DNA from 3 places in the Salinicola sp. CPA57 genome. Region 3 is predicted to be linked to each of the others. Evidence: predicted binding sites of a transcription regulator. Region 3 holds the regulator's gene; each other region holds the start of a gene.
The links. Region 3 encodes sigma-54, which starts transcription at its own class of promoters, with help from an activator protein. Its sites were predicted from a motif close to TGGCACNNNNNTTGCTNT; they were not measured.
Positions count from the first base shown of each region.

Region 1 (9,734 bases), on a different contig from region 3:
CCGGTGGAGACCGCCAGGCCGCGCAGTGCCATCAGCAACGACTCGCCGTCCACGCCGTCGAAGGCGAGATTGACGATATTGGGCACGCAATGCTCGAGCGGCGAATGGTTGTGAATGCCACCACAATCGGCCAAGCCGTCGAGAAAGCGTTGGCGCAGCGCACGAACGTGCTCGCCGTCGGCCTCACGTTCATCGCGTGCCAGCGCAAACGCCTCGCCCATTCCCACGATCTGATGCGTGGGAAGGGTGCCCGAACGCATGCCGCGCTCGTGGCCGCCGCCGTGAATCAGCGCTTCGATTCGCAGATCCGGATCGCGGCGAACGTAGAGCGCGCCGACTCCCTTGGGGCCGTAGGCCTTGTGGGCGGAGAGCGACATCAGGTCGATGCCCATCGTCTCCACATCCAGCGCCAGTCGGCCGGAGGCCTGCGCGGCGTCGACATGAAAACGTGCGCCGAATTCATGCGCGATGGCGGAGAGCGCGGCAAGATCGTTGACGCTGCCCAGCTCGTTGTTGACCGCCATCAGCGAGACCAGCGCGGTGTCGTTGCGCATGGCCGCGCGCAGTTGCTCGGGGGCGATGCGGCCATCGCTGCCAGGCGTCAGCCAGCTGACCTCGAAACCTTCCGTCTCCAGCGAGATCGCGGTGTCCACGATCGCCTTGTGTTCGATGATCGATGTGACCAGGTGGCGCCCGCGGCCGCGGTTGGCGCGCATGAAACCGATCAAGGCCAGGTTGTCCGCCTCGGTGGCGCCGGAGGTCCAGACGATCTCGCGCGGGTCGGCGCCGATCAGATCCGCAACCTGACGGCGGGCATTCTCCACCGCCTGTTCGGCCAGCCATCCGGGCATATGGCTGCGCGACGCCGGGTTGGCATAGACCCCATCCAGCGTCAGGTGGCGCATCATCTGCTCGGCCACGCGCGGGTCGGTCGGGGTGGTAGCGGCATAATCGAGATATATCGGAGCGCTCATGGCACGGCAGATCTCTGGCAATCGATCGAAATGAATTCAGGCCCGTTACGATCAAGCGTCGTCGCGGCAATCATCCGGTTAGTGTGACGACACCGTGATCGTGGCGACATCGTCAGCGAAAGTGCGTGTCCCGGATTCGGCTCGGGTGGCGGTGCGAGCCTCCTCCCGGCGCACCAGCTCCTGCAGGCTGATGTCGCTCAGGAAGCGCTGGATCTCGTCGGAAAGGTCGCACCACAGATGATGCGTGATGCACTTGCTGCCTTGATGACAGTCCGCCTGGCCCTGACAGCGCGTGGCATCGACGGATTCGTTGACCGCATCGATCACGCCGGCGACCGAGATCTCGGAGGGCGCTCTTCCCAGCAGATAGCCGCCGCCCGGGCCGCGCACGCTGCTGACGAGCTTGGCGCGGCGCAATCTGGCAAACAGCTGCTCGAGATATGACAGCGAGATGTCCTGACGTCTGGAAATATCCGCCAGACAGACCGGACCCTGACCGGCATTGAGGGCCAGGTCGAGCATCGCGGTAACGGCGTAACGCCCTTTGGTAGTCAAACGCATCGGCGGGTATCGGCTGTCGCTGCATCGGTGACGCCATTATGGAAAAACCCAGTAACACGGTCAACCATTCTGGCGGCGTCCGATTCGTCGATGTGTCGATCGCGATCGGGCTTCCGGTCGGTACCTGCGGCTTCAGGACCTTTCCCGCAGCCGCTTGTCGATGGTGCCGAGAATGCCGCGCAGGATATTCATCTCCATCGAGTCCAGATGCGCACGCATGAAGAGCCGCCGCAGTCGCGCCATCAGCTGGCGGGGATTGTCCGGGTCATGGAATTCGATCGCCGTCAGCGTGCTCTCGAGGTGGACGAAAAAGCGCTCGAGATCGGCGTGCGTGGCAGGCGGATTGTCCCACTCGACACCGAAAGGCTGCTCGCTCTCGCTGATGGATTCGCCGGAAGATGCCTGCAAATCGGAATCCAGAGCCAGAAATGCCTGGCGGCATTCGTAGGCGAGTACCTGGACGGCGGCGGCCAGATTCAACGAGCTGAAATCGGGGTTGGTCGGAATATGCACATGCTGGTGGCAGCGCTGCAGCTCGGCATTGGTCAAGCCGGTATCCTCGCGGCCGAAAACCAGGGCGACTCTCGCCTCGGCCGGTGCCAGAGCCTGCGGCAGGCTCTCGGCCAGCGCGCGCGGGGCGACCATCGGCCACGGCAGGTGGCGCGATCGTGCGCTGGCGCCGACCACCAGCGTGCAGTCGGCAACGGCTTCTTCGAGTGCGTCGTATTGCCGCGCGGCGTCGACCAGGGTGTTGGCACCGGAGGCGCGCGAATAGGCCTCGCGATCCTTGGGATCGCAGCGGGGCGTGACCAGCGCGAGGTCCTCGAGGCCCATGTTGCGCATGGCGCGAGCGGCGGCGCCGATGTTACCGGGATGGCTGGTACCGATAAGGACGATACGGATACGGTCGAGCATAAGGAGGCGATTGTCAGTGCTGTGGCAAATGGGAAAACGCGCAGTCTAGCATGACTGCGCGGGCCCGCTTCTGCTAGACTGCGCGGCGTTCTTTAACAGCCCCCGACACCCCAAGGCCAGATCCATGCATCCGATGGTTCAATATGCGCTGCGCGCCGCTCGCAGTGCCGCTGAGCAATTCGTTCGTATCCGTGACCGTCTCGAGGTCAATCACGACGAGCAGGCAACCGCCAGTCTGCTCGAGGATACGGCGCGCAACGCCGAAACGCTGATCGTGCATCAGCTCACTCGCGGCTATCCGCAGCACGGTATTTCCGGTCGCTATACCCCTTATCGCGAAGGCAAGGGCGCCGACAAGGAAACCGTCTGGCACATCGAGCCGATCCACGGCGAGTCCAACCTCGGTGTGGCGAACCGGCAGTTCGCAATCTCGATGGTATGCCTGGTCAAGGGGCGTCCGGAACATGCGGTCATCATCTCGCCGTTCAGCGATGACGAGTTTTTGATCAGTCGTGGTCGTGGCGCTCAGGGCAACGGCAAGCGCATGCGTGTCTCAAAGACCGTGAGCATCAGCGGAGCCAGAATCGCGCTGGCCTGGCCGACGCAGGAAGCACGTGCACGCTGGTTGCCCCAGTATCTCACCGTGGCCGAGCGCCTCGGGCCGCAGATCGACACGCTGACCGGTAGCGGCTGTGCGCTGCTCGACATGATCGAATTCGCGTTCGGTCGTGCCGATGCGGTCTTCGTGCTGGGCCTGGAAGAGCAGGACCGTCTGGTCGGTTCGCTGCTGCTGAAGGAAGCGGGCGCGCTGACCGGTGCCATCGACGGCTCGCCGAGTGTCGAAGATGGCGGCAGCCTGATGGCCGCGGGCCCGCGCCTCTACAAGGCGCTGGCGCAGCAGCTCAAGGCTGGCGCCTGAGTTAGTCGGCATGTGAAGCGCGGCTCGCTCTGTGTTGCGGGTCGACAACCAAGAAGCGCCCTGCCGGGTCATTCCGGCAGGGCGCTTTGCGTTGGGGTGTTCCCCCGCCCTGGATCAGGGCGTCGAAGAGGCTATCGAGTGGGGGCGAGTGAGCAGGCTACCCGCGATGAACGCGATCATGCTGGCGGCAAGCCCGGCATAGATCGGCGAGTTCGCGAGCAAGCCATCTTTCAGCATCAAGACGATAACCCCCGCGCAGCCGGCCAGCATGCTGGCAATGGCGCCGGTGGTCGTGGAGCGCTTCCAGAATAGTGCCCCCAGCATCGGAATCAGCATGCCCCCAACCAGCAGGTTGTAGGCGACCGTCAACGCGCCGATGACATCGCTCACGTTGATCGCGATGATCACGCTCACGACGCCGATCAGCCCCGTGCAGAGCCGATTGATGCGGACGTCGTCGATCTCTCGGCCACCGCGCAGTGCCGGCAGAATATCCTGCGTCAGCAGTGTCGACGAGGCGAGCATCCCGGCGCTGGAGGTCGACATCATCGCGGCCATCGCGGCGGCGATGATCAGCCCGCGGACGCCGTCCGGCAACGCCAGCTGCGCGATCGCGGCGAAGGCGTTGTTGGCATCTTCGAGATTCGGCAGCAGGATGCTGGCTGCGATACCGACCAGCGCACCGATCGCGCCGTAGAGAATGCAGTAGATGCCGGCGAATGTGCCGGCACGGCGGGCAACGCCACTGGAGCGTGCCGTAAACACTCGCTGCCAGATATCCTGACCGATCAGAATGCCCAGAAAGTAGATGACGAAGTAGGTGATGATGGTGTCCCAGCCGATGGCCGTCAGCGAGAAACTGGTGGCCGGGGCTTTTTCCAGCAGCGCATCCCAGCCGCCTACCGAGTGGATCGTCATCGGCAGCAGCAGCGCCACCATGCCTACCGTCATGATCACGAATTGGACGATATCGGTCAGCGTCAACGACCACATTCCGCCGATGGTCGAGTAGATCACCACCACGATGCCGCCGATGACGACTGCCTGCCAGGCCGGCATGCCGAAGATGACGCTCAGCACGGTGCCGATCCCGATCGTCGAAGTCACGGCAAGCATCAGGTCGTACGCAAACATGATGATCGAGCTGATCAGCTTGGCCGCCGGAGTGTAGCGGCGCTCCAGGACCTGAGTCACGGTATAGAGTTTGAGCTTCATCAGGGGCTTGGCCAGAACCAGGCTCAACACGATCAGCCCCAGACCCAGCGAAGCACAGAGCCACAGCCCGGAGAGACCGTAGGTGTAGCCGAGCTTGACCGTGCCCACGGTCGAAGCGCCGCCGAGTACGACGGCCGACAGCGTACCCAGGTACATGCCGGGGCCAAGGCGGCGTCCTGCAACGAGATAGTCTTCCCGGCTGCGGGCGCGTTTCATGCCCCACCAGCCCAGGCCGAGCATGCCAAGCGCGTAGAGCGCGACGACGAAGAGATCCAGCATCATGATGTTTTGTCCTTCCGCTGCATCAGCGGCGATTGTTATTGTGGAACGACGGTCGACGGTGTTGACGATGGGGTTGTGGCGGCTTCTCAGCGACGTTTGACGCCGGGCAATATGCAAAGCATCTCGAACAGCAGGTTGGCCGCCACGACGGCGGTCTGGCCGTGAGCGTCGTAAGGTGGAGAGACTTCGACCAGGTCGCAGCCGACGATATCGAGTCCGTGAGCGCCGCGAATGATCTCCAGCGCCTGCGGGATGGTCAGCCCGCCGATTTCGACCGTGCCGGTGCCCGGGGCATAGGCGGGGTCGAGACTGTCGATATCGAAGCTCACATAGACTGGACCGCCGCCAACCTTGTCACGGATTTCAGCCATCAGCGGGGTCAGGCTTTGGTGCCAGCACTCTTCGGCCGGCACCACTCGGAAGCCCTGTTGGCGCCCCCAGTCGAACTCTTCCGCGGAATAGCCCGTGCCTCGCAGACCGATCTGAGCGACGCGGTCGCAGTCCAGCAGACCTTCCTCGACGGCGCGGCGGAATGGCGTGCCGTGCGCGATGGCTTCACCAAACATGTGCTCGTTGATGTCGGCGTGGGCGTCGACGTGGATCAGTCCCACCGGACCGTGCTTTTTCGCCATGGCGCGCAGTATCGGTAGCGCCAGCGTGTGATCGCCACCCAGCGTCAGCGGAATCACATCGTGGGTCAGCAGCTCGTCGTAGTAGCGCCCGATGATGTCGACGCTCTTCTTGAGATCGAAGGTATTGATCGGAACGTCGCCGATGTCGGCGACCTGCAGGCTTTCGAACGGCGCGGCGCGGGTCGCCATGTTGAATGGGCGCAGCATGCGCGACTCGTCCCGGATCTGGCGCGGCCCGAAGCGAGTGCCGGGGCGATTGGACGTGCCGATATCCATGGGAATGCCGACGAAGCAGGCATCCAGCCCTGCGGCGCTCTTCTGCGTCGGTAGCCGCATCATGGTGGCCGGTCCGCCGAAGCGGGGCATCTCGTTGCCACCCAGCGGCTGGTTGTACGACGGTTGCGTGGGCATGAAGACTCCTGACGTTGTGATTGTGGTGAATGACGCGCAGGAATCGTGCCAACCGATAAACCATTGAAGTTGTTGAACAATAAAATCCGGCTGATGCGTTTTTGTATCGCCAGATGGATTTGAATGATCCATTGATGTATCAATGATTCATTTATGTATCCGTGCAGCAGTAGAGGGACGCGTAATGACACATCCGATGTCGACCGAGGAGACTGCGCAGTTGACGCTGGAGACGCTGATCCAGACGGCTCAGGATCACGTGTTCATCGTCGATGGTGATGGTCGTATTCTTGACGTGAGCCCCGGCAGCGCGGCGGTCTACGGGCTGCGTCGAGAAGCGCTTCGGGCCACCACCGTTCAGGCGCTTCAGGCCAGCGGCGTGCTGTCGCCCTCGGTCTCCCTGGAAGTCATCCGCACCGGTCAGCCTGCGCAGATCATGCAGCGTACCGGCACCGGCCGGCAGGTCATTGCCGAGGCGTTCCCGGTCTATGCCGACGGCAAGCTGATCCGCGTGATCAGTCGTTCGCGAGACCTTACCGACCTGAGGCTGTTGCAGGACGAATATGCGCTCCTTCAGCGGCGCTTTTCCGAACATCTGAAGCGCCATCATGATCCCGAGGTCGATAGCGATGACGCGCTCGGCGAGCTGGTGGTCAAGAGTCGGATCATGCGGGAGATGGTCCACTTGCTGAAGCGCAGTGCACCCACCGATGCCACCGTCCTGATGCTGGGCGAGTCGGGTGTCGGCAAGACGGCTTTCGCCCGGCAGCTGCATCGCTGGAGCCGAAGGCAAGAGGGCGATTTCGTCGACGTCAACTGTGCGGCCATACCGGAGTCGCTGTTCGAGTCGGAGATGTTCGGTTATCAGCCCGGCGCGTTCAGTGGCGCGTCGCGCCAGGGCAAGGCGGGACTTCTCGAACAGGCGCATGGCGGCACGCTGTTTCTGGACGAGATCGGCGAGCTGCCGCTATCGATGCAATCCAAGCTGCTCAAGGTCATTCAGGATGGTTCGTTGACGCGGCTGGGGGATACGCGCTCGCGCCAGGTCGATTTCCGGCTGGTGGTGGCGACCAATCAGGACCTGGCCAGACGGGTCGAGGAGGGCGCTTTCCGACTCGACCTCTACTACCGACTCAACGTCATTCCCGTGACGTTGCCGCCACTGCGAGAGCGCCGCGAGGATATCCGCGGGTTGGCCGAGCGCCATCTCGATCAGCTCAACCGCCGCTACGGAGCAGAGAAGGTCCTGCATCCCGGGGTATGGGCAACGCTGATGAGCAACGACTGGCCGGGCAATATTCGCGAGCTGGAGAACTGGCTGGAGCGTGCCTGGCTATCGGCAGAAGGCGGCGTGGTGGGGGCACCGGCCCCGAGAGGGTCGTTGCCCGGTAGAGATGCGTTCGCTGACGATTCGAACATTGCCGAGCCCGCCCGCGAAGCGGGGCAAGCATTTGGCATTTCGCTGGCACCGGGTCAGACGCTCCGATCCGCCATGGACGACCACGAGCGGGCGATTCTGGAAACGTTGGCAACGACGCACCGTACGACCTATGCGCTGGCCGAACGGCTGGGCATCAGCCAACCGAGCGTCGTGCGCAAGCTCAAACGTCACGGTCTTCAGACAGGCCGCTGACTCATCGGCTGATATCGGCATTCGTGTCGTCGTTGGTGCTTGCCGTCGTGACACCGTTTCTCGTCGACGCCTTTCCGCTCGTGGCGCTGGAGGACCTCGAAATCGAGCGGGAGATCGCCGTGCGCTTGCCGTATCCCCAGCGTTCGGCTTCCGACGGTGCGTCCGGCGCGCTGTCGTCGTGCAGCCATTCGCGCCAGCTTGCGACCAGCAGCGCCATCAGCACCGGGCCGACGAAAAGACCGACGATCCCCATGGTTTTGACGCCACCGACCAGACCGAAGAAGGTCGGCAGGAACGGGAGCTTGATCGGGCCGCCTACCAACCGTGGGCGCAGGGTCTTGTCGACGACGAAGAGCTCGAACGCGCCCCAGATGAACAGGCCGATGCCGTTGGCCATGTGACCGGTCGCCAGCAGATAGAGCGACACCAGCGTGAATGTCAGTGGCGCGCCGCCGGGAACCAGCGCCATGAACGCGGTGATCACGCCGAGTACCACTGGCGATTGAATGCCGGCGATCCAGTACGCGGTGCCGAGCACCAGACCTTCTCCGAGCGCGATCAATCCCATGCCCATCACGGTCGAGCTGATCGTGGCCGGGACCACGCGCGAGAAGCGCTGCCAGCGCGCCGGCAGCACGCGCTCACCGACGATATCCAGCTGACGCGCCATGCCGGCGCCATCCCGGTAGAGAAAGAACAGCGTGATCAGCATGAACAGCAGGGTCAGCGCCAGATGCAGCGCATTGCTTCCCAGCGCCAGCACCCAGCGCGAGATGTTGCCGATGTGCTCGCCGCCCACCAGCTGAATCAGATATTCCGGGGCGTGGGGCTCGGCCAGATATTCCTGCCACTGTACGGCAAGCCAGTCCCCTATGCCCGGAAGAGGTTCGACCCAGGTCGGTGTCGGAATACCATGCTCGTTGGCGACCATCAGCCAGCCGACCCAGCCCTTGAGCTCCTGGAAAGCGTAGGAGCAGGCGAGGACCATGGGGATCACCAGGCACAGGATGATCAGGCCCAGCGCAATGGTGGCCGCCAGCGCTCGGCGCTGACCGCAACCTGCCAGCAGGCGTCGATAGATCGGCCAACTGGCAACGCAGATGATCAGCGCTGCCAGAACGGGAATCAGAAAGTCGATGAAGAAGTAGACGCCGGCGACCATCATCAGCACCAGCAGCCAGCGGGCGACGCTGCTATCGGCAAAGATTGGGGCCATGAATCACTCGTGAACGCGACGGATGAAACCGGATAGACCGGGCGAAATCGAACGGCATGCCAAGCGGCAGCGAAGCATCATACCCCAGCGGGGTCGATCCGCGGTTATCGCGGCGGTGGAAAGTCTGCGATGTCCGCGCCGATGCGGGAATGTCAGGCGCGGCTATCAAAAGAGGCGCCACGAAAAAGCCCCTCCAGCAAAGAGGGGCTTGAAGGCCGGGCGGAGTGCCCGCGGAGGGCGCTCTTGCCTGCGGGCTGGGATCAGGGCGTGTCGTCCTCGATTTCGCCTTTCTTCACCGGGATCAGATCCTGGCGCTCCAGCTTGAAAACGATCAGCAGCGCCGCGGCGACATAGACCGAAGAGAAGGTGCCGGCCACGATCCCCAGGATCAGCGAGATCGCGAAGTTGGGATCATGTCACCGCCGAGGAAGAACAGGGCGAGACTACAGATTGAGGCGGGTTGACTTGCTCAGCGAGCTACGGAAGCGCCATGTCATGATCGTTGCTGACTGGGTCTATGGCATAGGATAATGCAATGTTGCTCCTGGCCACTGTTCGACGCCTATATTCTCTTGGAGAAAGCCCCAGTTTCTTGCGGAAATGGTGTCGCATCGCAGGTAGGCTACCAAAACCGCATTTTTCGGCGATGACTTCCAGCTGTAGTTCGGTCGAGTTCTCAAGAAGATTGCAAGCCGCGCGCAGACGCTCATTCATGATCCAAGTGCTTGGCGGCAAGCCTGTCATGGCCTCAAATCTGCGTTGGAAGGTCCGGACGCTCATGCCGACCTCGGCGGCGAGGTCCGATAGGGCATGACCCCTGGCCAGATCCTTGCGCAATGCGTCGATGAGATGCCCCAGACGGGATGACTCACGCGTCCGCGCGACAGGCATGGGGATGATTTGTGACTCCCCGCCATCGCGATGCGTCGGCATGACCAGGCCCTGGGCAATGATATTGGCGTGCTCCATGCCATAG
Region 1 covers NZ_PZJR01000011.1:473,905-483,638, forward strand. Annotated here, with positions in the region: gene DOM36_RS14420 (aminotransferase class V-fold PLP-dependent enzyme) at 1-974, opposite strand, end outside; gene iscR (Fe-S cluster assembly transcriptional regulator IscR) at 1,053-1,535, opposite strand; gene DOM36_RS14430 (RNA methyltransferase) at 1,668-2,450, opposite strand; gene DOM36_RS14435 (inositol monophosphatase family protein) at 2,575-3,369, shown strand; gene DOM36_RS14440 (sodium:solute symporter) at 3,484-4,866, opposite strand; gene speB (agmatinase) at 4,953-5,909, opposite strand; gene DOM36_RS14450 (sigma 54-interacting transcriptional regulator) at 6,094-7,542, shown strand; gene DOM36_RS14455 (AI-2E family transporter) at 7,544-8,758, opposite strand; partial or broken gene DOM36_RS14460 (protein translocase subunit SecF) at 9,019-9,200, opposite strand; gene ftrA (transcriptional regulator FtrA) at 9,236-9,734, opposite strand, start outside.
Region 1: speB (agmatinase) is a predicted target of sigma-54. The motif match lies at 5,943-5,960, and genes of this name have one in related genera.

Region 2 (9,734 bases), on a different contig from region 3:
TCGCCACGATCTCGCAGAACAACACGTCGTGGGTGCCAACCGCCACGCGCTGGCCGATCCGGCATTCGAAATGTGCCAGCGCATTCGCCAGTACCGGAGCCCCTGTCTCGCGTGTCGTCCAGTCCGCCTGCGCGAAGCGTTCCGCCATGGGCGTCTTGCCACCAAAGGTATTGGAAACCTGTTGATGGTCGGCACTCAGCACGTTGACACAAAGCGCCGGATTGTCAGCAAAAGAGGGATAGGCCGAAGCGCGCCGGTTGATGCAGACCAGCAGCGTCGGCGGTTCGTCGGTCACGCTGCATACGGCCGACGCCGTGAAACCGGCGCGCCCGGCCGGGCCATCGGTGGTCACCACGTTGACCGCGGCCGCCAATCGCGACATCGCTTCACGAAATGCCGATGGCGAAACGGCACTCAGCGCTTCCACGTCGTATTCAGGTTTCTGTAACGAGGTCATCATCAAATCTCTCCTCTCCCTCACCGCTGCCGCTCAAGCCATCAAAGCGGTGATCAGGTTGCCAGGAATCGCGCTACCGAGGCGTTGAACGAGTCAGGCACGGTCACCGTCAGCCCGTGTCCGCCGTAGTCGAATACCGCCAGCCGCGCGTCGGACAGCCCCTCGGCGAGCCGCTCCGAGCGCGGGTACGGCACCAGCAGATCGTCCCGGGAGGCGATCACCAGCGTGGGCGTGGCGATCTCCCCCAGCCTCGCGTCGATGTCGAAGGCCGACAGCGCTCCGATGCGTGCCAGCACGTTATGCGCGCCCGGAAAATGCGCGAGCGCGTGAGCCTCTTCGGCCAGCAGCCGCTCGTGGTTGGCGGACAGCCAGTCGGCGGGATAGAGAAACAGTGGCTGCGCGTGCAGATACGCTTCGGCCCCGCTGTCCTGGAGCAGCGCCAGGCGTACCCGAAAACAGCGCTCACTCTGGACATCGACACGACTCCAGGCATTGATCACGATTAGCCGACCCAGCCGGGCCGGCGCCAGCAGCGCCATCTGCAGCCCGACCAGACCACCCAGGGCATGGCCCATGAAATCGACGCGCTCGATGTTCAACCGGTCGAGCAAGGCCAGCGCTTCCTGTGCCATATCATCGATCGCGTAGCCGCTCGGCAGCTCGGCAGGGCTCTTGCCCGTACCGAGGTGGTCATAGATCACCACCCGGTGTGTCGTCTCCAGTGCAGCCAGTTGCGGCTCCCAGAAGCGACCGGCGCCACCCAAGCCCGCGGAGAGCAGAATCGTCGGGGCATCGGGCTCCGTGCATCCCAGTATTTCGTAGTGCATTGACGAGTTCCTTCCGGCAAGGCGTCAGCCAACGAGTCAGTGAGGCAAATGCGCGATCGAGGCGATCTCGATCAGCGCATCCGGCTTCACCAGCCCGCACTGGATGCAGTAACGCGCCGGCTTCTCGCCGGGAAAGAATTCTGCGTAGACCGCGTTGATCGCCGCATAGTCTTCCCAGTTGCGCAGAAAGATCGAGTTGAAGGTGACGTCATTCATGCTGCCACCGGCGGTCTCGATCACGCTCTGAATGAGTTCCAGCACGTGACGGGTCTGGGCCGCAGCGTCACCGACGTGAACCACGTTATTGTCCTTGTCGAACGGCAGAGTGCCGGAAACGTAAAGGATGTTATCGGCCTGGCTACCCGGGACGAACGGGGCCAGAGGGGCACCGGAACCGGCGGGAATGACACTCGTCTTGGGCATGATCACTCTCCTGCTGCTGAAGTCATGGGTGAAGCGTGTGGCTGCCGGGCGTCGGTTAGCGCCGCGCAGGCGTCCTCGAAGGCATCGACGCTCGATACCCAGCCGAAAAAGGTTTCGATATTGAAGATGGCGCTGCTCTGTGCCGAAGGCGGGCCGGCTTGATAGGTCGCGTCCTCCAGCACGGTGCCGAAATACTCCAGGAAGAAGCCATCACGTAGCGTCGACTCGACGCACACGTTGGTGGCGATACCGGTGAACAGCAGGTGGTGAATACCCCGCGAACGCAGGATGCTGTCCAGCGCGGTGTTGAAGAACCCGCTATAGCGCGGCTTCGGCAGCACGATGTCTCCAGACTGAGGCTTCAGTGCGTCGACCAGCGCGTAATCCCAGGTACCCTTGGCCAGCAGCTGTCCCTTCAACTCGGGTTGCTGACGCATGGTCTTCAGTGCATTGGACTTGTGCCAGTTGGGAGACCCCGGGCCGCCGGCCTCGACGTACTCGGCATCCCAGCCATTCTGGAAGAAGATCACCTGGATGCCCGCCGCGCGCGCCAGCTTGATCGCCTTGGCAATTCGCTCGATGACCGGCCCGGTGGTGGTGACATCGAAACCGGCCAGATCGAGGTAGCCACCCCGAGTGGCATAGGCGTTCTGCATGTCGACGACGATCAATGCCGTCTCGGAGCACGGCATCGCGATCGCTTCCGGCCGACCGGCCAGCACGATCTCGTCATTGACGCCGTCACCGCCACGACGCACCACCGGCGTCTGCTTGAGTCCGCTCATTTCGCCACCTCGGCCGTTTCGCCCGGCGCGTTGAGGACATCCATTCGAGTCTTCATCAACGGCTGCACGCGCCTGCCGAAGATATCCAGACCTGCCAGAAAGTCATCGAACGTCAGCATCACGCCGCCGACGCCCTCGACGGTGTCGATCTCGTCGAGCATCCGCGCGACATTGGCGTAGGAGCCGACCAGGGTGCCCATGTTGAAGTTGACCGCCGATGTCGGATCGGTCATCTGGCGCACGTTGGTATCCTTGCCCGAACTCTTGTCCTGACTGCCCTGGTCGGCCATCCAGTCGAGCGCCTCCTGATCGGCACCCGCCTTGTAATGCTCCCAGCGTGCCATGGCCGCTTCGTCGGTCTCGTCGGCGATCACCATGAACAGCACGTAGCAAGCGATATCGCGCCCGGATTCCCTGCCCGCCGCGTTGAGGCGCGCGGCGGTATCGGCGAACGCCGCCGGCGTATTCAGTCCCTTGCCGAAGCAGAAGCTGTAGTCGGCGTGCTTGGCGGTGAAGGCCATGCCGGCACTCGACTGGCCGGCGCAGACGATCTTGACGCCCTGCTCCGGACGCGGACTCAGGCGACAGTCATCCATCTGGAAAAAGTCGCCCTTCAGATCGCTGTGACCCGTTTCCAGCAGATCCCGCAGCACCGTGGTGTACTCGTCGAGATAGGCGTAGCGCCTGGCGAAGTACTCGTCCCCCGGCCACATTCCCATCTGGCTATATTCCGGTTTCTGCCAGCCGGTCACCAGATTGATGCCGAAACGTCCCGGGGCGATCGAATCGATGGTCGCCGCCATACGCGCGGTAATCGCCGGCGGCATCACCAATGTCGCCGCGGTAGCGTAGAGATTGATCTTCGAGGTCACGGCCGCCAGCCCCGCCATCAGGGTGAATGACTCCAACGCGTGCTCCCAGAACTCGGTCTTGCCGCCGAACCCGCGCAGCTTGATCATCGACAGCACGAACTCGAAGCCGTAGCTCTCGGCCTTCTGGGTCACCGCCTTGTTGAGTTCGAAGCTCGGCATGTACTGCGGCGCATTCTCGGAAATCAGCCAGCCGTTGTTACCGATAGGAATAAAGAGGCCCAGTTGCATGAGTCATTCCCCGTCGTCATGGATATCGTTGTCGGTCTGTCGCTCACCGGGAGGATGCTGACCAGCGGCGGCCCAACGCCTGATATCCCTTTAACAACTGTCGTGCCAACGCAACGTTCCTGATCCGCTTTCAACGACTTGGGACAAGACGATGAGACAGCGGCAGACCAAATGGTCCACGTCATAAGAACAAGGTGCGCGAAAATGACGCAGGGAATGGCAGATTCGCGCAGATTCGGTGCGCCTTGCCAGGCACTCATCGCTGGCCGAAGCAGTGCTTTCAGGTCAATGACGTCAGCCTCGAACCGGCGTGGTAAAGTGCCGAACGATTGTTCCCCCCTGCAATGGCCGTGATCCAACGCCCTTGCAAGGCGGGTCGGCACGCCATTCAGGGATTCGTTTGTCAGGACGACCATGATGCCAATCACGCCCGCGGCTCCCACCGCCGTCTCCAACCCGGGCCGCGCCGCTGCCAGCGAAGCCCGCAAGCAACGCATTCGCGATGCGGCGCTGACGCTGTTTTCCCAGTTCGGCCTGCGCGGCGCCAGCCTGGACGCCATCGCCGACCAGGCGGGCGTCTCCAAGACCAATCTGCTCTATTACTTCCCGTCCAAGGAAAAGCTCTACGTCTCGGTCCTGCAACAGATTCTGAATACCTGGCTGGAACCGATACGCGCCATTGACGCCGACCAGACCCCGGAGGCGGCGATCGGTCACTACATTCGGATCAAGGTCGAGCTGTCGAGGGATCACGTGCAGGAGTCGCGCCTGTTCTGCCTTGAGATGATTCAGGGCGCGCCACTGCTGAAGGAAGAGCTGCAGCAAGACTTGCGCGCGCTGGTCGAGGAAAAATCGAAGGTCATCGAGCACTGGATCGCTGGCGGCAAGCTGCTGCCGGTCGACCCGCATCATCTGATCTATCTGCTGTGGGGTACCACGCAGCATTACGCCGATTTCGCCGTACAGATCGAGGCAATTTCCGGCAAGACGCTGGCCGACCCCGATTTCTTCGAAGCCACGGTCGACAATATTCAGCGCATCGTGCTGGGCGGTTTGCTGCCGCGACAGGCGGCAATCTGAAATGGCGTTGGACGGCACTTTGGGGGTTGCGATGGAACCCGCCCGAGGCCACCGGTCGAGCGGGTTCCATACGGCAGAGTCGATGCTCTGGTCCGCCGGTCAAGCCAGTTGGCAAGCGTCTTCGAACGCCAGACGCGGCAGGCGCGGCTTGACGCCGGACTCGTCACCGTAACCCAGGTTGATCAGCAAGTTGGCCGTCCAATCGGTACCGGCGAAAAAGGCATCATCCAGTGCCTCGGGGTCGAATCCGGACATGGGCCCGGTATCCAGTCCCATGGCGCGCGCCGCCAGGATCAGATAGCCAGCCTGCATCGAACTGTTGCGTAGCGCTGTCTGTTCGGCGAAGGCTTCGCTCCCGGTGAACCAGCTTTTGGCGTCGGCAACCGGGAACAGCATCGGCAACTGATCGTAGAAGCGCTTGTCGTAGGCCACGATCACCGTACATGGCGCCGTCGCCGTCTTGTCGGCATTTCCGGAAGAGACGCAGGGTAACAACTTGTCCTTGCCCGCGGTCGAGCGGACGAAGACAAAGCGTGCCGGACAGCAATTGGCCGAGGTCGGCCCCATCTTGACCAGCGCGTAGAGCTGGCGCAGGGTCTCCTCGGTGATTTCCCGAGGTTGCCAGGCATTATGGGTATGCGCTTCCAGAAAAAGCTGGTTCAGCGCCTGGTCATCCAGTGATGGCAGCATCGCGTTTCTCCTTGTTGTCTAAAAAGTGTCGTTGAAACACAGTCTCGAGCCTTTGAAACAGCGTCTCGAGCCTTTGAAACAGCGTCCCGAGTCTTTGAGGCAGAGAGCTGTCACCGGGGAGAAACCGTGTGGCGGCAAGCTGCCATCGTCGCCTACGGTATCTCGCGACACGGCCCGGCGCCAGCGGTCGCTCTGACCCGACGAGATCCGTATACTAGCGCGCTCATCGACGCGGGGCCGTCGCCGATGACGCCCAGACGGCGCGCCGAACTGCCCCGCCGCCTCCCGAACCCAGACAGACGCTTCCGATACGCCCAATGATCTCACTGGACAACGTTTCCAAAACCTACGGCAGCGGGCCCGGTGCCGTGCAGGCGCTGAAAGATATCGACCTGCAGGTACCCAAGGGCACGATTCACGGCGTCATTGGCCTCTCCGGCGCCGGCAAATCGACCCTGATCCGCTGCGTCAATCTCCTCGAGCGCCCCTCAGCCGGCCGCGTCGTCATCGACGGACAGGAACTGACTGCCATGGACGCCGCCGCCCTACGCCAGGCACGACATCAGTGCGGCATGATCTTTCAGCACTTCAACCTGCTGACCAATCGTACCGTCTACGACAACGTCGCTTTGCCGCTGGAGCTGATGGGGCAATCCCGTCAGACCATTCGCGAACGCGTGTTGCCGCTACTGGAGATGACGGGGTTGGCGGACAAGACGGCGCAGTATCCGGCCCAGTTGTCTGGCGGTCAGAAGCAGCGCGTGGCGATTGCCCGCGCCCTGGCCAGCCAACCCAAGGTGCTGCTGTGTGACGAGGCAACCTCGGCGCTCGACCCGCAGACGACGGCATCGATCCTGACGCTGCTGCAGGAGATCAATCAACGCCTGGGACTCACCATTCTGCTGATCACTCACGAGATGGAAGTGGTGAAGACGATCTGCCATCGCGTCGGTCTGATATCCGACGGACGCCTGGTGGAAGATGCCGACGTCGGCGACTTCTTCACGGCCCCCGGCACCCAGTTGGGGCGGGATTTCCTGAACGACTTCCTCAAGCTGGAAGCGCCGCAGGCCCTGATCGAACGCCTCGAACCGGAATCCGGCGAGAGCACGCATCCCGTGGTGCGGCTGACGTTCTCCGGCGATAGCGTGGCAACCCCACTGATTTCGCGGCTGGCCCGTGAACATGGCATCGATGTCAGTATTCTGCAGGCCAAGGTCGAGTCCATACAGGGCCGTACGCTGGGACTGATGATCGCCGAATTGATGGGCAGCGCCTCGCAGACCCGGCAGGCCCTGGCAACGCTCGAATCCTTTGACCTGCATGTGGAGGTACTGGGCCATGTCCAGCGCACTGATTGATCTCGTCTGGCAGTCCACGCTGGAGACACTTTACATGGTTGCCGTCGCCGGCATTCTGTCGGCGCTGGCCGGCGTCCCGCTCGGGGTGCTGCTCTACGTGACGCGGCCGCGCCAGATCCTGGCGCAGCCGGTGGTCAACACGGTGCTCGGGATCGTCACCAACGTCGGCCGCTCGGTACCGTTCATCATCCTGCTGGTGGCGATCATTCCCTTCACCCGCATGATCGTCGGCAGCTCCATCGGCACCAATGCCGCCGCCGTGCCGCTGACCATCGCCGCCATTCCGTTCGTCGCGCGACTGGTCGAGGGCGCGCTGAACGAGGTCTCGCCCGGCCTGGTCGAGGCTGCGCAGTCGATGGGAGCAACGCCGATGCAGATCATCATGAAGGTGCTGCTGCCGGAGGCCCGTGGCGGCATCATCAACGGCCTGACGATCACCCTTGTGGCGTTGGTCAGCTACTCCGCCATGGCCGGTGCCGTGGGGGGCGGTGGCCTTGGTGATCTGGGCATTCGCTATGGCTACAACCGCTTCAACCCCACCGTCATGCTGATCACCGTGGTCGTGCTCGTGGTCATGGTGCAACTGTTTCAGAGCCTAGGGGACTATCTGGTTCGCAAAAGCGATCACAAGTGAGCACGGTTCCCCTCCACGGATTAGACTAATAACCAGAATGAATTACCGTGATCGTCGTTATTCCGTTATATTTCGGCGATCATCGAGTGCGCCACGCGCGTCCTACCATCACTTCATCAGGGAGAAACTCGCCAAATGTCGATTTCATTGACCCGCACGCTGAGCGCCGCTGCACTAAGTCTCGGCCTGGTTTCCGGTTCTGCGCATGCCGCCGACGATACCATCAAGGTCGGTACCATGGCCGGCCCCGAGACCGATGTCATGCAAGTGGCAAAGCAGGTCGCGAAGGACAAGTACGGCCTCGATGTCGAGATCATCGAGTTCACCGACTACGTCACGCCGAACGCCGCACTTGCCGACGGCAGCCTGGATGCCAACGCCTACCAGCACGAGCCGTACATGCGCTCGATGGTCAACGATCGCGGCTATGACTTCGCCGTGGCCGGCAAGACGTTCGTCTATCCGATCGGCGCCTATTCCGCCAGGTACGACAGCATCGACGCGTTGCCTGACGGCGCGACGATCGCGGTGCCCAACGATCCGACCAACGAAGGCCGTTCGCTGATTCTGCTGGACAAGCAGGGTCTGATCACGCTCGACGATGACGGTAATCTGGAAGCGACGCCGATCGACATCACCGAGAACCCGCATGACTATTCGTTCAAGGAGATCGAGGCCGCCCAGATGCCGCGCATTCTGCAGGACGTCGACATGGCCTTCATCAACAGCACCTTCACGCAGCCCGCGGGCCTGACACTGGATGATGCACTGATCAAGGAAGGACCGGACTCGCCCTATGTGAATCTGATCGTCGTGCGTGGCGGCGACCAGGATCGCAAGGAGATTCAGGAGCTGGTCAAGGCGTACCAGTCAGACGCGGTTGCCGACAAGGCCCAGGAGCTGTTCAAGGGTGGTGCCGTTCCCGGCTGGAAGTGATCGCGGCGGCGTCACCGACGTGACAAGCCAGACATCATGATCATCACGAAACCAGCGCCCAGGGCGCTGGTTTTCGTTTTGCAGTTGATCTTTTTCCGTTCATTTTTTCGAGGAGCCCACGATGACCGACTACGATTCCCTCGAGCGCCAGCTGACAGCGCTGCTGGATACGCGCGACTGGCTGACCAACGCCGCCCAGACCAGCGCCTTCCTGATGCAGACGCTCGAGAAGCTGAACTGGGTCGGGTTCTATCTCCAGCGCCAGCCCGAGACGCTCATCCTCGGCCCCTTCCAGGGGTTGCCGGCCTGCAATCCGATCCCGTTTTCCAAAGGGGTCTGCGGCGCCGCGGCCCGCTCGCGCCAGACGCAGCGGGTCGACGATGTCCACGCGGTGCCGGACCATATCGCCTGCGATGCCGCCTCGCGTTCCGAACTGGTGGTGCCGATCGTCGTCGCCGACGACCTGTGGGGTGTGCTGGATATCGACAGCCCCGTACCGGCACGCTTCAGTCGCGAAGATCAGGCCGGTATCGAGCGCCTGTGTCGGGTGTTCATTGATGCCAGCGACCTGACTGCGAGCGCTCCGCGCCGCTGAATACGACGAGGCCGTATCGGGGTGGCCGAGTGCAGAAGGTCAGGCTCAATCGAGGAACACGCCCAGCTCATCATCGGTGCGCATGATCTGCAGGATATCCTCGTAGAGCGAAAGCAGATCCAACGCCAGCGGACGACGGATCTCCCGCGGCATCTCCCCCAGGGCGTGCTCTTCCCGACGTCCGCTGGCGATATTGTGATAGAGACCGATCGCCAGATGGACGGCGGCAGCGTAGGGCGAAAAAGGCACCGACGCCAACGGCTTGCCCTGATACGTCAAGGCATGGCAGATGGTCTCGGGGAAACGCCAGCGACGTCCCAGCTCGGCGCCCACCTCACTGAAGGTATAACCGAACTGATTGGCTTCCAGCTCCGCTCTCGGTGCGCCCTGAGCGACCAGCACATCGATCCGCTGCATCGTGTCGGGATGACCGATATGCATCAACGCCGAACCCACGTGATGAAGAATGCCACAGGTAAAGGCAGTCTCCGGGGCCAGATCCGCCAACTGACTGTGCCGGACGATCGTGCGACTGAGGTTGGCTACCATGAACGACTCGCGCCAGAACGCCTGGCGGTCGAGACCCGGCACTTCCTTGAGCATGCCGACCATGCCCGAAGCGATGACCAGGGTGCGCACGCGATCGAAGCCCAGCAGCAGCAAGGCGTCGTCGATCGTCGCCACGTTTCGACCCACGCCGTATCGCACGGAATTGGCCGAGCGCAGCAGTTTCAGGCTCAGGCTGGGATCCTTGCGAATGGTGGTCGACACCCGGTGAACACTGATCCTGTCATTGTCCAGACTGGCGATCAGCTCGGTGACCACGGCAGGTACGCTAGGTAACTG
Region 2 covers NZ_PZJR01000003.1:660,620-670,353, forward strand. Annotated here, with positions in the region: gene DOM36_RS05290 (flavin reductase) at 1-460, opposite strand, end outside; gene rutD (pyrimidine utilization protein D) at 511-1,284, opposite strand; gene rutC (pyrimidine utilization protein C) at 1,321-1,707, opposite strand; gene rutB (pyrimidine utilization protein B) at 1,710-2,492, opposite strand; gene rutA (pyrimidine utilization protein A) at 2,489-3,592, opposite strand; gene rutR (HTH-type transcriptional regulator RutR) at 4,010-4,672, shown strand; gene DOM36_RS05320 (malonic semialdehyde reductase) at 4,772-5,362, opposite strand; gene DOM36_RS05325 (methionine ABC transporter ATP-binding protein) at 5,680-6,723, shown strand; gene DOM36_RS05330 (methionine ABC transporter permease) at 6,704-7,357, shown strand; gene DOM36_RS05335 (MetQ/NlpA family ABC transporter substrate-binding protein) at 7,493-8,293, shown strand; gene DOM36_RS05340 (GAF domain-containing protein) at 8,415-8,888, shown strand; gene DOM36_RS05345 (HDOD domain-containing protein) at 8,934-9,734, opposite strand, start outside.
Region 2: rutA (pyrimidine utilization protein A) is a predicted target of sigma-54. The motif match lies at 3,683-3,700, and genes of this name have one in related genera.

Region 3 (9,734 bases):
ATCGCCGCCGATCAGCTCGAGATCGACGACCGTCAGGGCACCGCTGTCTATACCGGCGACGTCGACATGCGGCAAGGCAGCATGAACCTGAAGGCCGCACGCGTCGACATCCAGCGGGGCGCCAACGGCCAGGTCAGCCAGGTCACCGCCAAGGGCGGTGGCGGAGAACGCGCCTACCTCGAGCAGAAGCCGGCGCCCGACGAGGATCTGGTCAAGGGTTGGGGCGACACCGTCGTCTATCATGCCGCGGAGCGTCGCGTGGAGCTGATCGGCAATGCCGAGCTGCACCAGGCCGGGGACACGTTCGACGGCGCCTACGTCGAATACTATCTCGATTCGCGCCGCATCCAGGCCCGGGCCAGCCAGGATAGCGATGGCAACAGTGACGGTCGCGTCCGCATGACGTTGACGCCACGTGACGCCTCTCCGTCGTCTCAATAGCCGCCCTGACAGTCAATCGTTCGCGCAATCTTCTCGAGCCATCGGCCAAGTCACCGTTCCAGCCATGAATTGAGCGCCGATTCGGGACCGACACCGGTGATGACTACCGGCCCCGGATCACGTTGCGTCGCGCTGCCACAAGGATCGTATCCATGAAAACGCTAACGGCCACCAATCTGGCCAAGAGCTACAAGGGACGTCGCGTCGTCCATGATTTCAGCCTGACTCTTCGCCAGGGCAGCATCGTTGGGCTCCTCGGCCCCAATGGCGCGGGCAAGACAACGTCGTTCTACATGATCGTCGGCCTGGTCAAGGCCGATGCCGGCAGCGTCCATATCGACGAGCGGGACCTCAGCCGCGCCCCGATGCACGACCGCGCTCAGGCCGGGATCGGTTATCTGCCGCAGGAAGCCTCGATCTTCCGCAAACTGAGCGTCGCCGACAACATCATGGCGATCCTCGAGACCCGCAAGGACCTGGATCGTGCCGGACGACGCGCCCAGCTCGAGCGGCTTCTCGGCGACTTTCACATCGAGCATATTCGTGACAATCTCGGGATGAGCCTATCCGGTGGCGAGCGTCGACGCGTCGAGATCGCGCGCGCGCTGGCCACGGAGCCGGCCTTCGTGCTGCTCGATGAACCCTTCGCGGGTGTCGACCCGATCTCGGTCGGCGATATCAAGAGCATCATTCGCCAACTCCGTGACCGCGAAATCGGCGTTCTGATCACCGATCACAACGTGCGGGAGACGCTGGACATCTGCGACAACGCCTATATCGTCGGCGACGGCCAGATCATCGCCGAGGGCCGCCCGGAAGCGATCCTCGACAACCAGCGCGTTCGCGACGTCTATCTGGGTCACGAATTCCGCTTATAGTCCGCCATCCTTGCTCTCGTACGGCATGCCACCGGTGGCTGGAGTCACTCACCCCGCCACGGGTGGCATGTATATTGCATAAAACGTTGCATGTCGTTAAATCAACCAGTAACGTAACGTTTCTCTCGTTGATCGTGACGCCCCTTCTCCATGTCCATGAAGCCCTCGCTGCAACTTAGAGTCGGCACCCAGTTGACCATGACGCCTCAGCTTCAGCAGGCGATTCAACTGCTTCAGCTGTCGACGCTCGATCTCTGCCAGGAGATTCAGCAAGCGCTCGAGTCCAATCCGATGCTGGAGCTGGAGGAGCCGTATGAGGAACTCGAGAGTTCGGAGACCCAGGAGGACGAGTGGGCCACCGATATCCCCGACGAATTGACGCTCGACAGCGACTGGAGCGACACCTACCAGGACGCTACCGCCGGCGCGCTGGGCAACGGTAGCGGCAGCGAAGACGCACCAGATTTCGATCGCAACGCCGCCGCCGTCGGGCTCCACGACCATCTGCTGTGGCAACTGGCGATGGGCGATTTCGATGACCGCGAGCGGGAGCTGGGTGAGTGCCTGATCGACGCGATCAATGACGACGGCTACTTCATCGGTTCGCTCGACGAGCTGACGATCAGTCTCCGCGCCCAGCGCAGCGACAGCATCAGCACGGCCGATCTCGAACACATGCTGATGCGACTGCAGCAGTTCGACCCCACCGGTGTCGGTGCCCGCGATCTGCGTGAATGTCTGCTGCTACAGCTGGGCACGCTGGATGGCGATACCCCGCTGCTACCGCAAGCCAAACGCCTGGTGCGACAATTCCTCGAAGCGCTGGCCGGCGATGATCGACGGCTGCTCAAACGACGCCTGCGACTCGAGGACGACGAGCTCGACCGTGTCATCAAACTGATTCGCACGCTGGACCCTCGGCCCGGTCAGGGCTTCGATATCCGTCGCGACGATTACGTGATTCCCGATCTCGTCGCCACGCCCTCTCCGGCAGGCTGGCGCATCGAGCTCAACGCCGAGGCCTTGCCCCGGCTGCGTATCCAGCCCGACTACGCTGCGCTGATCAAACGGGCCGACAAGAGCGACGACAACACCTTCCTGCGCCAGCATCTGCAGGAGGCCCGCTGGTTGCTCAAGAGCCTGTCCAGCCGCAACGATACGCTGCTGCGTGTCGGCAGGGAGATCATGGCGCGCCAGATCGACTTTCTCGATCGCGGAGAAGAAGCGATGAGACCGCTGATTCTGGCCGACATCGCCGGCAGCGTCGACATGCACGAGTCGACGATCTCCCGTGTCACGACGCAAAAGTATATCCACACCCCGCGCGGCGTATTCGAGCTCAAGTATTTCTTCTCGAGCCAGGTTGGCGGCCAGCGCGGTGACGGCGACAGCCATTCGAGTACCGCGATCCGCGCCCGGATCAAGAAGTTCATCGGCGAAGAGCCCCCCAGGAAACCACTATCCGACAGCAAACTGGTGGAACTGCTCGCCCAGTCCGATATCTGCGTCGCCCGGCGCACCGTGGCCAAATACCGGGAAGCGATGGGCATTCCCTCATCGAGTGAACGCAAACGCCTGTCCTGACGTCATACTATCGTCACGCCGATTCGGCGAGACGCATCGATTGGCACTCGCCAATCCGATCCCGATCCATCACGATGCCTTTGCAGTGCCCTGAAAAGGGTTACAATCAGAAGTGCCATCTGCCGCAACAGGAGTGTGTCATGCAAGTGAACGTTACCGGCCACCATGTCGACCTGACCGATGCCCTCCGAGACTACGTCGGAGAAAAACTCGTTCGTTTGGAGCGTCACTACGACAACATCACCAATGTCCAGGTTACCCTGAGTGTGGAGAAGGAGCGCCAACAGGCCGCCGGGACCTTGCATGCCGCCGGCGCCGATCTACACGCCGACGCCAGCGATACCGACATGTATGCCGCCATCGATTCGCTCGCCGACAAACTCGACCGCCAACTGGTCAAACACAAAGAGAAGGCACAAGCCCGCGCCCAAGGCGCCGGCGCCCGTTAACGCCTGATGATGACACTGGAAAAGATCCTGCCCCCCGAACGCACCCTTTACGGGGTCACGGGGGGCAGCAAAAAACGTCTGCTGGAATTCTTCAGCACCTTCGTCGCCCAAAACACACCCAGCCTGGATAGCCAGGAAGTCTTCAGCCGCCTGATCGGTCGCGAGCGATTGGGCAGCACGGGGATCGGCAACGGCGTTGCCATTCCCCATGCCCGCAGCCCGCACTGCAAGGTGCCGATCGCGGGATTCATGCGCCTGGAAGATGCCATCGACTTCGATGCGATCGATGGCGAGCCGGTGGATCTGGTATTCGTGCTGCTGGTCCCGGAAGAAGCGGACGACACGCACCTTTCATTGCTGGCAGAGGTCGCCGGCATCATGAATCAGAGCAGCGTCAGGCAGCAGCTGCGCCACGCCGAATCACAGCAGGCGTTGCACGAGGCCCTGCGCGAGGCCATTCGTCATCACCAGCCCAGCGACGACGGCTGATATCGGGACACATTACGCATGCAACTGGTCATCATCAGCGGTCGCTCCGGCTCGGGCAAGTCGATCGCCCTGCAGGCACTGGAGGATCTTGGCTACTACGCCATCGACAATCTTCCCGCCAACCTGCTGGCGCCACTGATCGATGAACTTCGCAGCGCGCCGCCAACGCGCCCTAACGTGGCAGTCAGCATCGATGCACGGAACCTGCCGGAAGCGCTCGAGCGCTTCCCCGTATTGCTGGACGCGGTACGGGAACGCGGAATCGACACTCAGGTCGTCTATCTCACCGCCGATGCCAAGATCCTGCTGGAGCGCTACTCGGCCACCCGCCGTCGTCATCCGCTGACTCGCGGCAACGACATGACACTGGCCGAAGCGATCGATCACGAACAGGAGTACCTGGCACCGATTCGCCGCATGGCCGACCTGGTGATCGACACTCAAGGACTCTCGGTGCATGACCTGCGTGCGCGAATCGGCGAGCAGGTCGCGCGGCATACCGGCGGTCGTCTGACATTGACCTTCGAATCCTTCGGCTTCAAGCGAGGCGTTCCGCTGGACGCCGACATGGTGTTCGACGCCCGCTGCCTGCCCAATCCGTTCTGGGACCCGGGCTTGCGCGCCTTCGATGGCCGCGATCCCCAGATCGTCGAATTCCTCGAGTCCTATTCCGACGTCCACGCCATGGCCGGTGATATCCATGCCTGGCTGGATCGCTGGTTGCCGGCCTATCTGGCCAGCCACCGCAGCTATCTGACGGTGGCCATCGGTTGCACCGGCGGCCAGCATCGTTCGGTCTACCTGATCGAGCGCCTGGCTCGCCACTTTCATCACGAATCCGCGGACATCCGACTTCGTCATCGCGAACTCGGTATCCAGACCGCCCTCTCGCCAGCATCGAGGCCGCGAGAGACAGCGTTGCAGGATGCACCACTACAAAACGCAGGATCCCCCAAGCGCGATGCCGACACGTGAACTTCGCCTGACCAACCGCCGCGGGCTACATGCCCGCGCGGCCACCAAGTTGGTTCAATGCTGCCAACCCTTCGCCGTTCGCGTTGCCGTCCACCATCGCGAACGCCAGGCCGATGCCGCCAATGTCATGTCCCTTCTGATGCTCGCCGCGCCTTGCGGCACCGAGTTGACCGTGGTGACCGAAGGCGACGATGCCGACGCTGCCATGGATGCGATCGTCGGCCTGTTCGAAGCGCGTTTCCACGAGGACGAGTGACGCTCACAGCCATCGGCATCGTTCGTGAACAGCGTTTTCCATCCTCGTCATTTCCTCCGACGATGGTAGAATGTTCGGCCTATCGCCAGTCGTTCAAGGATGACCGTTCAGGATGAGCAACAATCCGGAAAAGCTGCAGCCCCGGCTGGCCAAGCTCAACGAAGCGCTGGAGAGCGGCGCGCTGGATCAAGCGCGGCGCATGCTCAACCGTGGTCTGGCACCGGTGGACGTCGCTCACCTGCTCGAGTCATCGCCACCCAAAGAGCGTGAGATCCTGTGGGGCTTGCTGGATCCCGAGCTGCACGGTGACGTGCTGCAGTATCTGGGTGACGACGTCCAGATCGAATTCCTCAACCGCATGGACGCGGAACAGCTGCTGGCGGCAACCGAAGGCCTCGACGTCGACGACCTCGCCGACCTGCTGCAGCAGCTACCCAACAAGGTCATCCAGGAAGTCCTCCAGTCGATGGAGGCGCAGGAGCGTCAGCGGGTCGAAGCGGTTCTCTCCTACCCGGAGGACACCGCCGGCGGCCTGATGAACCCGGACGCGATCACCATCCGCCCGGACATCACGCTGGATGTCGTCCTGCGTTACCTGCGCCGTCACGAAAGACTGCCGGATGCTACCGATACCCTGCTGGTCGTCACTCGACGCGATGAATTGATCGGCATCCTGTCGCTCAACCGGCTGCTGGTCTCGGATATCTCGGTGCTGGTGCGCGAGGTGATGGAGACCGATTTCCACGCGATCCAGGCCACCGCCTCGGATAGTGATGTCGCGACACTGTTCCAGAAGCACGATCTGATATCGGCGCCGGTGGTCGGTATCGACGGCAAGCTGCTCGGCCGAATCACTATCGATGACGTGGTCGACGTCATTCGCGAGGACGCCGAGCACCAGGTCATGAGCATGGCGGGTCTCGACGAGGACGAAGACACTTTTGCGCCAGCGCTCAAGACCAGCCGTCGCCGCGCGTTCTGGCTCGGCATCAATCTGATCGCGGCAACCATCGTCTCCATCGCCATCGGTTTCTTCGAAGACACCATTCAGCAGATCGCGGCACTCGCAGTACTGATGCCGATCGTCTCCAGCATGGGCGGCATCGCCGGTTCACAGACCCTGACCGTGCTGATTCGCGGGATCGCGCTCGGGCACGTTTCCGGCGCCAATGTCCGCTGGCTACTGGTCCGCGAGCTGCTCGTCGGCATGACCAACGGCCTGATCTGGGCGGTGGTCGTCGGCACCATGTCCGTCTTCCGCTTCGACGATATCCGGCTAGGCCAGATCATTGCCATGGCGATGGTCATCAACCTCACCGTGGCGACGCTGGCCGGCACCCTGATTCCGGTCATGCTCAAGAAATTCAAGATCGATCCGGCGCTGTCCGGCGGCGTCCTGCTGACAACGATTACCGACGTGGTCGGTTTCGTCGCCTTTCTGGGGCTGGCGACGGTCTTCTATCTGTAGCGGGACATCGCCCCCTTCAGCGCCCCTTCAAGCAGCTCTGGTCAGCGAGGAACCTCACATGAACTTCCACACCCGCAAATGGATCAAGCCCGAAGACCTCAATCCCAACGGTTCGCTGTTCGGCGGGAGTCTGCTGCGCTGGATCGATGAAGAGGCGGCGATCTACGCCATCATTCAGTTGGGCAACGCCCAGGTGGTGACCAAGTACATCTCCGAGATCAACTTCGTCTCCAGTGCCCGCCAGGGCGACATCATCGAACTCGGCATCACCGCCACTCATTTCGGCAACACCTCGATCACGCTGGAGTGCCACGTGCGCAACAAGATCACGCGCAAGAGCATCCTCACCATCGACAGGATGGTATTCGTGAATCTCGGGGAGGACGGCACCCCGGCGCCGCATGGTCGCACCGAGATCACCTATATCAGGGATCGGCTCGACGGCTGAAGCCGAAGGCGCGGAATCCGGAGGCGCCGCACGCCGACACTGGCAACGGGAGAGCCAGCGACGACTGGCGACTGTCGCTGGCTCTCGTTCTCGCTCCTGATCGCGCTTACTGCCCCGCGATAGTCATCGAATCGAGCAGCCAGCTTCCGGTCTGAACACTTCCGCGCCGGTCGACATCGTCGCCCACGCCCTGCAGACCGGCGAACATCTCGCGCAGATTGCCCGCCACCGTGAACTCCTCTACCGGATGAGAGATCCGGCCATTCTCGATCCAGAAGCCTGCCGCGCCCCGCGAATAGTCACCGGTAACCGGATTGAGCCCCTGCCCCATCATTTCGGTCACCATGATGCCGGTGCCCATCTGCTGCATCAGGCTCTCCAGCGAGACCGTCGGTGCCTGGATGCGGACGTTACGCGCACCGCCAGCGTTGCCGGTGGTCTGCAGTCCCAGCCGGCGGGCACTGTAAGCCGCCAGCATGTAACTCGCCAGCCTGCCCCGGTCGATGAACACGTTGTCACGCGTGGCCACGCCATCACTGTCGAACGCAGCACTCGCCATGCCACCCATCTCCCGCGGGTGCTCGCCGAGCGAGAACCACTCGGGGAACAGCGTTTCGCCCAGCTGGTCGCAGAGAAACGAAGACTCGCGGTAGAGCGCCCCCCCGGCAATGCTGTTGAGCAGGTTGCCGACCAGTCCGCGCGCCATGTCCGGCGCCAGCAGGACCGGCAGCCGCCCGGTTTTGGGGCGCTGTCCGCCCAGGCGACTCAGGGTCCGTTCCGCGGCGCTGATACCCACCGATTCCGGACTCGCCAGGTCACTGGCCTTGCGAGCGGTGGTGAAGTCATGATCGCGCTGCATGGCATCACCGCTTCCTCCGATCAGCAGACAGGAGAGCGAGTGGCGCGTGCCTCGCTTGCTACCCAGGAAGCCATGGCTGTTGGCATAGACCGTGACCACTTCCGAGGAGGACAGGCTCGCTCCTTCGGAGTTGGTGATACCCGACCGCTCACGCCCCGCGCTCTCGCAGCGCAGTGCCAGTTCGATCGCCTCGTCGGTGCTCAGCGCCCACGGATGATGGACATCCAGGTCCGGCTGGTCGGTGGCCATGAGCGCAGCATCGGCGAGTCCCGACGCTTGATCCTCACCGGTATAACGCGCAATCGAGATCGCCTTCTCGACCACTGCGCGTATGGACGCATCGCCGGCGTCGGACGAGGACGCATTGCCTTTGCGATTGCCCACGTAGACCGTAACCGCGATGCCCTGATCGCGGGACAGCTCCACGGTCTCGGTTTCGCCGAGTCTCACGCTCACACCCAACCCCTGGTCGACGCTGGCGCCGACCTCGCAGGCGTCCGCACCCAGTCTCTTGGCGAGTTCCAGCGCCATGCTGGCACGCTCTTCGAGACGCGACTGCTGCGCCTCGGCATTGAAGGCTTGGCTCATCTCAGACTCCTGATTCATGAAACTCGAACATAAGAACTTGGAATATAAACACCTGAGCCGTGCGGCTCGATGGCAAAGATCGGCCCACTGACAGCGCGGATCATCGATGCCGTGGACCATCGGTCGCACGCCAAAGGGACAACAGGCGTTGGCGAGACGAATCGCACTGATATACTGCAGCCCTCATTCGTCGCTTTGGTCAGAAACATGGGTAGAAAATCGGATAACGAGATGACTTTCGAGGACGACGCGCCTCCCAGTAGAAGCCAGCTCAAACGAGAGATGCAGGAGCTGCAGGCACTAGGCGAGCGTATCATCGCGCTTGACTCCGCCGTCCGTGCCCGGCTGCCACTGTCCGACGAGATGCGCGAGGCTGTCGAGGAAACCGGCCGAGTTCGCTCCCACGAAGGGCGCCGCCGCCACATGCAGTATGTCGGCAAGGTCATGCGCAAGGAAGATCGCGAGGCGATTCGTGCCGCCTTCGAGGAGATCGACCAGGAACATGTCCAGCGCAATGCCGCTTTCCACCGCCTCGAACAGCAACGCGATCGGCTGATCGACGATGACGACGCGCTGGAGCCGTTCATCGATGCGCATCCCCAGGTCGATCGCCAAGCCCTGCGCCAGCTGATTCGCAACGCGCGCAGCGAGAAGCAGCGCGGCAAGCCACCCGCCAGTTCGCGCAAACTGTTCCAGCTGATCCGCGACACCGCCGGGCTTTGAGCCGCCCGCACCGGATGGGTGCGGCGCGGCCGAAGGACAGGCTCGTCGGCGTCAGGATGCGGTACCACCGACCGTGATCTCGTCCAGCTTCAGTGTCGGCTGGCCCACGCCGACCGGCACGCCCTGCCCTTCCTTGCCGCAGATCCCGATGCCACTATCCAGCGCCATGTCGTTGCCGATCATCGAGACATGCGACATCGCCTCGGGACCATTGCCGATCAGCGTGGCCCCCTTGACCGGCGCCGTGATCCGGCCGTCCTCGATCAGATACGCCTCGGAAGCCGAGAATACGAACTTGCCGGACGTGATATCCACCTGGCCGCCACCGAAACTGACCGCATAGAGGCCACGCTTGACGCTTTTGACGATCTCTTCCGGATCGTCCCTTCCCGCCAGCATGTAGGTATTGGTCATTCGCGGCATGGTGACGTGCGCATAGGATTCACGGCGCGCGTTGCCGGTGGGCTTCATGCCCATCAGCCTGGCATTGAGCTTGTCCTGCATGTAGCCGGTCAGGATTCCGTCCTCGATCAACGGCGTGTACTGGCCCGGCGTTCCCTCGTCGTCGATACTGAG
Region 3 covers NZ_PZJR01000012.1:20,327-30,060, reverse strand. Annotated here, with positions in the region: gene lptA (lipopolysaccharide transport periplasmic protein LptA) at 1-441, shown strand, start outside; gene lptB (LPS export ABC transporter ATP-binding protein) at 594-1,319, shown strand; gene DOM36_RS14790 (RNA polymerase factor sigma-54) at 1,470-2,903, shown strand; gene raiA (ribosome-associated translation inhibitor RaiA) at 3,044-3,352, shown strand; gene ptsN (PTS IIA-like nitrogen regulatory protein PtsN) at 3,362-3,841, shown strand; gene rapZ (RNase adapter RapZ) at 3,860-4,816, shown strand; gene DOM36_RS14770 (HPr family phosphocarrier protein) at 4,803-5,072, shown strand; gene mgtE (magnesium transporter) at 5,185-6,540, shown strand; gene DOM36_RS14760 (hotdog domain-containing protein) at 6,599-6,988, shown strand; gene pmbA (metalloprotease PmbA) at 7,095-8,435, opposite strand; gene yjgA (ribosome biogenesis factor YjgA) at 8,667-9,158, shown strand; gene tldD (metalloprotease TldD) at 9,210-9,734, opposite strand, start outside.